Herbiconiux aconitum: one gene and its partner. Each later gene encodes a partner of the first gene's protein in a complex. Links are inferred from orthologs where the notes say so. Each region holds a gene or a part of one and is shown in the gene's direction. Other genes may lie near its edges. The genes, in order: nusB and rpsJ.

Evidence for each region.
Region 2: the proteins of nusB (region 1) and rpsJ are in contact, whole or in part, in a solved structure (PDB 3D3B), measured with the Escherichia coli proteins. The link is inferred for Herbiconiux aconitum from one-to-one orthologs.

What each region holds. Positions count from the first base shown.
Region 1 is NZ_JANLCM010000002.1:805,312-808,490, reverse strand. Bases 1-2,867 are described here. They hold nusB (transcription antitermination factor NusB), read left to right. Parts: upstream 1-1,162; coding sequence 1,163-1,573; downstream 1,574-2,867. Other genes in these bases: N1027_RS15320 (HNH endonuclease signature motif containing protein), read right to left, coding at 2,020-2,867; efp (elongation factor P), read left to right, coding at 593-1,153; N1027_RS15335 (type II 3-dehydroquinate dehydratase), read left to right, coding at 94-528; aroB (3-dehydroquinate synthase), read left to right, coding at 1-83. In the rest of the region: more of N1027_RS15320, read right to left, coding at 2,868-3,179. UniProt on the Escherichia coli protein: Part of the processive rRNA transcription and antitermination complex (rrnTAC). The complex forms an RNA-chaperone ring around the RNA exit tunnel of RNA polymerase (RNAP).
Region 2 is NZ_JANLCM010000001.1:1,809,797-1,813,096, forward strand. The notes cover bases 190-3,177. They hold rpsJ (30S ribosomal protein S10), read left to right. Parts: upstream 190-1,523; coding sequence 1,524-1,832; downstream 1,833-3,177. Other genes in these bases: N1027_RS08560 (DNA topoisomerase IB), read left to right, coding at 190-272; N1027_RS08565 (fructosamine kinase family protein), read left to right, coding at 492-1,259; rplC (50S ribosomal protein L3), read left to right, coding at 1,857-2,513; rplD (50S ribosomal protein L4), read left to right, coding at 2,517-3,176; rplW (50S ribosomal protein L23), read left to right, coding at 3,173-3,177. Outside these bases: more of N1027_RS08560, read left to right, coding at 1-189; more of rplW, read left to right, coding at 3,178-3,300. UniProt on the Escherichia coli protein: Involved in the binding of tRNA to the ribosomes. Part of the processive rRNA transcription and antitermination complex (rrnTAC). The complex forms an RNA-chaperone ring around the RNA exit tunnel of RNA polymerase (RNAP).

The sequences.
Region 1 (3,179 bases):
TCGACGACATCGCGCGGCCCAGCGTGCTGCAAGGCCCCGAGACGGCGTTGCTGTTCGCCGCCTACCAAGAGATCGCGTCCTGAGGAGCATCGCATGGCATCCGTCCTCGTTCTGAACGGCCCGAATCTCGGCCGCCTCGGCAGCCGCGAACCGGACGTCTACGGCTCGCAAGATCTCGCGTCACTCGAGAAGCTCCTCGTCGCCGAGGCCGACGGGCGGGTCGAGATCGATCTGCGGCAGACCAACGACGAGGCGGAGTTGATCGCCTGGCTCTACGAAGCCGTCGATACCGGAACCCCGGTCATCCTGAACCCCGCCGCGTTCACGCACTACTCCTATGCGCTGCGGGATGCCGCCGCGCTGGTCACCAAGGCGGGCGTTCCGCTGATCGAGGTGCACATCTCGAACCCGCACGCCCGGGAGACCTTCCGGCACACCAGCGTGATCTCGGGAGTGGCTTCGGGAGTGATCGCCGGATTCGGGTTCGGGTCGTACCGGCTCGCTCTTCGGGGCATCCTCGACGCCTGAGCTACACTCTTTCAGGACCGAAACGCCGGTCGCACCTCAAGACTTCGAACGGATCACCTCTTTCATGGCTTCAACGAACGACATCAAGAACGGCACCGTGCTGAGCATCGACGGTCAGCTCTGGAACGTCATCGAGTTCCAGCACGTCAAGCCGGGCAAAGGCGGCGCGTTCGTGCGCACCAAGATCAAGAACGTGATGACCGGCAAGGTCGTCGACCGCACGTTCAACGCGGGCGCCAAGATCGACACGGCCAACGTCGACCGTCGCGACTACCAGTACCTCTACAAAGACGGTGACTCCTTCGTGTTCATGGACACGAGCGACTACGACCAGATCACGCTGCCGGCCGCCATCGTGGGCGAAGCGGCGAACTTCCTGCTCGAGCAGCAGACCGCCACGATCGCCCTCAGCGAGGGCGAGCCGCTCTACGTCGAGCTGCCCGCATCCGTGACCCTCGAGATCACCTACACCGAGCCGGGCCTCCAGGGCGACCGTTCAACCGGCGGCACCAAGCCGGCGACGGTCGAGACCGGATACCAGATCCAGGTTCCGCTGTTCCTCGAGATCGGCACCAAGGTCAAGGTCGACACCCGCACGGGCGACTACCTCGGCCGCGTCAACTAGGCGCGGGCGTTGAGCGCACGCACGAAGGCACGCAAGCGCGCCCTCGACATCTTGTACGCCGCCGACGTGCGGCAGATCCCGATCACCGAATCGCTGGCATCGGAGGCGACGCGAGCCGCCTCGGAGCCCGACCGGCAGAACTCGTGGCTCTATGCGCGCGAGATCGTCGACGGAGTGGTGGAGCACTTCTCCGAGATCGACGAGACCATCCAGAGCTACTCGCAGGGCTGGACCATCGCACGCATGCCCACGATCGACCGGGCGCTTCTGCGCATCGCGATCTGGGAGATCCTCTACAACGACGAGGTGCCGGCTTCGGTCGCGATCTCTGAGGCGGTCGAGGCGGCGAAGACCCTCTCTACGGAGGACTCCTCGAGCTTCGTGAACGGTGTCTTGGGCAAGGTCGCCGAGTCGGCCTGACACGCGCCGTCATCGGAGCCTGGATCTTTCTGATCCTTCCGGTGGCCGACCGCGCGTGCGGGGTTCGCTCGAGTGGAGTGAAACGCCGTTGATCCGGTGGCGTCGCCGACTGTGATCGGCTGGTCGTCGACGACGTTCCTGGCTGTGCGTGCCGTGATCGCCGACATCGTCGTGGCATGCGGCTCACCGTGCGCGGCTGGCGTCGAGCGCGCGTGGCGTCGAGGCACGGGCGCCCAGGTCAGCGAGGCGCCCAGCGCACCATGCGTAACAGAGGAAGACCGCGGGCGCGGATGCGGATGCGGATGCTCGCATTACCGTGCGCGTGCACTCGTACTGCCCAGCGCGGTGGCGGGGTCGAACAGCGCGTGCCGCGATGGCCGCGCGCTCGTTGTGGAGCGGCCGGTCGCGAGGCGTCTCGAGGCGGTGTGCCGGCGTCATACTTCGGTTCAGCCGCTGGGGGCGCGTGGGGGTGCGGTGTGGTGGTGGCGGCCGTGGGGGCTGCGCCAGTTGAGGTGGCGTGGCCGGTCGGGGTCGGGCTTGACGGTCCAGCCGGTGTCGTGTTTGAGGTGGTGGTGGCGGGAGCAGAGGTAGGTGAGGTTCTCAGCGGTGGTGGCGCCTCCGTGGGCCCAGTCGTGGGTGTGGTCGAGTTCGCAGCGGTTGGCGCGGCGTCCGCAGCCGGGGAATCGGCAGGTCTGGTCGATCGCAGCGAGCACCAACCGCAGCTCGGGTGAAGCGCTGTACCGGTCGCGCCCGGCCTCATCGTGTCCGTCGGCGCCGGTCGTGGGGAGGGCGGCACCGCCGCCGCCGGTGGGGCGGGCGGCGCTGCTGGGGCGGGTGGCGTCGGTGGTGGGGTGGGTGGCTGCGTCGCGCGTGGGCAGGTGGTCGGCGGTGGCGCGGCCCCAGTGTCGGGTGACCATTGTCGGTTCCCCCGTGACCGGGTGGGTCAGGACCCGGAGGAAGGTGGGGGCGGTGGCCGCGATCTGTCGGGCGGTGTCGGCGTCGATCGGGCCGTAACCGTGCAATTCGCCCGGTTCGTCGGAGGCTCCCGCGACGGTTGCCGCCGGCACGGTCACGAGAACGGCCGCGGTGATGGACGCGGGTCGGGCCGGGTTGTCGGGGGTGAGGATCAGTCGGGTGAGGGCGTCGGCGCGGCGTTGCGGGTGGGTGCGTGGGTCGGTGTCGGAGCGTTCGGCGCGGGCGATCTTGTCGAGCAGGTCGTCGATCGCGACCGCGTCGACCGCGGGCAGGTGGTGGGTGAGGGTCGCCATTCCGTCGCACTCGGGCGAGAGCCACACGCTCCGCTCCTCCCGCGCCTGCCTATTGCGCACGACGATGGATTCGGGGTGGGCGGTTTCGCGCATCCGGCGGGCCTTCTCGGCGAAACGGTGCGCCGGCGACACGGCCGCCTCGACGAGCAGCCGGGCTTCGAACTCCGGTCGGGCGTCCGCGGGCAGGGTGCAGGCGTGGGCGACGAGGTGCCGGGTGTGTAGCGCCGACACGCGGCCGTTTTCGAGGGCGGCGAGGGTGGTCGGGTAGTCGCGCACGAGCTGCTCGGCCTCGTTCATCAGCCGCGCCACGGTGCGCTCCGACCGCAATGTCGCAGTGG
Region 2 (3,300 bases), on another replicon or contig:
TCACGGCCAAGGACTTCCGCACCCTGCACGGCACTCTCGCGGCCGCCGTGAGTCTCGCCCGGCACGGTCCGGAGGATCGGCCGACAGCTCGGGCACGGGCGCTGACCGCGGCGATGCGCGACGCATCCGTGGTGCTCGGCAACACCCCGGCGATCGCGAAGAAGAGCTACGTCGACCCACGGGTCGTCGACCACTATTCGGCCGGGCAGACCATCGACCCGACCAGGCTGGCGTCGGCGGAGAGCGAGCTGCGGGCGCTCTTGTTCACCTGATCCGATCCACTTTTCGGGCCTGAAGTCAAGGGTTGCGTTCTCGGTGCAAAGGCGCAGAATGGGGGCAATCGTTCTTACGGGAGGCTCGCCGCCAGACGCTGCGAACAGAGCTTGGCCGAGAGTGACCAGCGCGATTGAGACGACTGGGCTCCGGGTGCTCCCGTAAGAACGTTTCTCGTTCGACATGCCGTTGAAACCTGTCGGGCATAGCGTGGTGATGTGTTCACCAAGTTCGACCCCGCGGCACCCGAGGGCTTCTTCGAGGCCGAAGCGGCCGGCCTCGCCTGGCTGGCCGCGAGCGACGGTGTCCCCTGCGTCAGGGTGCACGCGGTGCGGCCCGACGGCATCGAGCTCGACGAGTTGCGCAGCGCGCGGCCGAGCCGGGAGGCGGCGCGGCGATTCGGCGAGCTGCTCGCGGCGACGCACGCGGCGGGCGCGGATGCGTTCGGCGTGCCACCGGCAGGCTGGTCCGGCCCGTGCTACATCGGCCGGCGCGGGATGACGGTGGGGGAGTGGGCGACCTGGAGCGAGTTCTACCCGCAGGAACGGGTGCGGCCGTACGCCGAGCAGGCCGTGGCGCGGGGCAACCTGACCGCCGACGGCTTCCAGACCGTGGTGCGGGCGTGCGAGTTGATCCGCTCCGGCATCTTCGACGACGGCGAGCCGCCCGCGCGGCTGCACGGCGACCTCTGGTCGGGAAATGTCCTGTGGACACCGACGGGGGTGGTGCTCATCGACCCAGCGGCGCACGGCGGCCACCGGGAGACCGATCTCGCCATGCTGGTGCTGTTCGGAGTGCCGTTCCTCGACGACATCCTGACCGCCTACGACCAGGTCGCGCCACTTGCTCCCGACTGGCACGCACGGGTTCCGCTGCACCAGTTGTTCCCGCTGGCCGTGCACGCCGTGGGCCACGGTCCGTCCTACGGCACGGAGCTGGTGCGAGCCGCCGAGGCCGTGCTGGCCCTCGCCGCCGGGGTGGCATGAGCAGGCGCGACACGCCCGGGTTGCAAGTAGGCCCCCGATGTGGCAAACTCGTCTAGTTCAACATTTCGGGCCGCCCTTGGCGTGCCGGATCACTGTTTTGGCAGTGCATAGCCCCTGAGGCTAGGCCGCAGACAGCAGAACATAGCTTAATCGCCACCCCCTCCTCGCCCTAGGTGAAGTGTGTGTGCGCGTGCTTGATAGCAAAACAGTGGTGCGTCCAATGCAGTCGAGGCTGTACGACGCGAGACAGAGAGAGAGTCACACATGGCGGGACAGAAGATCCGCATTCGACTTAAGTCGTATGACCATGAGGTCATCGACACCTCGGCGCGCAAGATCGTCGACACGGTCACCCGTGCAGGAGCAACCGTCGTCGGCCCCGTGCCGCTTCCGACGGAGAAGAACGTGATCGCAGTCATCCGTTCTCCCCACAAGTACAAGGACAGCCGGGAGCACTTCGAGATGCGCACCCACAAGCGCTTGATCGACATCATCGACCCGACGCCGAAGGCCGTCGACTCGCTCATGCGTCTCGACCTCCCCGCCGACGTCAACATCGAGATCAAGCTCTGAGCGGGAAGGAACCAGTAAACACTCATGGCTACCACCGCTAAGACTTCCAAAGGCCTGCTCGGCAAGAAGCTCGGCATGACCCAGGTGTGGGACGAGAACAACCGTCTCATCCCCGTGACCGTCGTCGAGGTCTCTCCGAACGTCGTCACCCAGATCCGCACCCCGGAGAAGGACGGCTACTCGGCCGTTCAGATCGCCGCCGGCCAGATCGACCCCCGTAAGGTCAACAAGCCCGCCACCGGTCACTTCGACGCCGCCGGGGTCACCCCGCGTCGCCACATCACCGAGATCCGCACCGCGGATGCCGCTGACTACACCATCGGCCAGGAGCTCACCGCCGAGAGCGTCTTCGAAGCCGGCCAGAAGGTCGACGTCGTGGGCACCTCGAAGGGTAAGGGCTTCGCCGGTGTGATGAAGCGCCACAACTTCAAGGGTGTCTCCTCGTCGCACGGTTCGCACCGCAACCACCGCAAGCCCGGCTCGATCGGTGCGTCCTCGACGCCCAGCCGTGTCTTCAAGGGCATGCGCATGGCCGGCCGCATGGGTGGCGAGCGCGTCACCGTGCTCAACCTGGTCATCCACTCGGTCGACGCCGAGAAGGGCCTGCTGCTGGTCAAGGGCGCCGTTCCCGGTGCCAAGGGCCGCCTCGTTTTCGTTCGCAACGCAGTGAAGGGGGCGTAGTTCATGGCTACCGCAACTAACACGCTCGATGTCCTCGACGTCTCCGGCAAGAAGTCCGGCACCGTCGAGCTGCCCGCCGAGATCTTCGACGTGCAGACCAACATCCCGCTCATCCACCAGGTCGTCGTCGCTCAGCTCGCCGCGGCCCGTCAGGGAACCCACAAGACCAAGCGTCGTGGTGAGGTCTCCGGTGCCGGCCGCAAGCCGTTCAAGCAGAAGGGAACCGGTCGCGCTCGTCAGGGCTCGATCCGCGCCCCTCAGATGACCGGTGGTGGCATCGTGCACGGACCGGTGCCCCGCAGCTACGCGCAGCGCACCCCCAAGAAGATGATCGCCGCGGCTCTGCTCGGCGCGCTGTCCGACCGCGCTCGCGGCGGCCGCGTGCACGTGGTCGAGTCGCTCTCGCAGGGTGAGACCCCCTCGACGAAGGCCGTGAACGAGTTCCTCGCCACTGTCGCGTCGTCCAAGCACGTGCTGATCGTGCTGGAGCGCACCGACGAGCTGAGCCTCAAGAGCGTTCGCAACATCCCGACCGTTCACGTGCTGCCCGCAGACCAGCTGAACGCCTACGACGTCCTCGTCTCCGACGACATCGTCTTCACCAAGGGTTCCTTCGACGGCTTCGTCGCCTCGAAGACCAAGAAGGAAGAGGTTTCCGCATGAGCAACGCCGCGTTCAACAAGGACCCGCGCGACATCATCCTGTCTCCGGTCGTCTCCGAGAAGAGCTACGGCCTGATCGATGAGGGCAAGTACACCTTCGTGGTCGACCCCCGCTCGAACAAGAC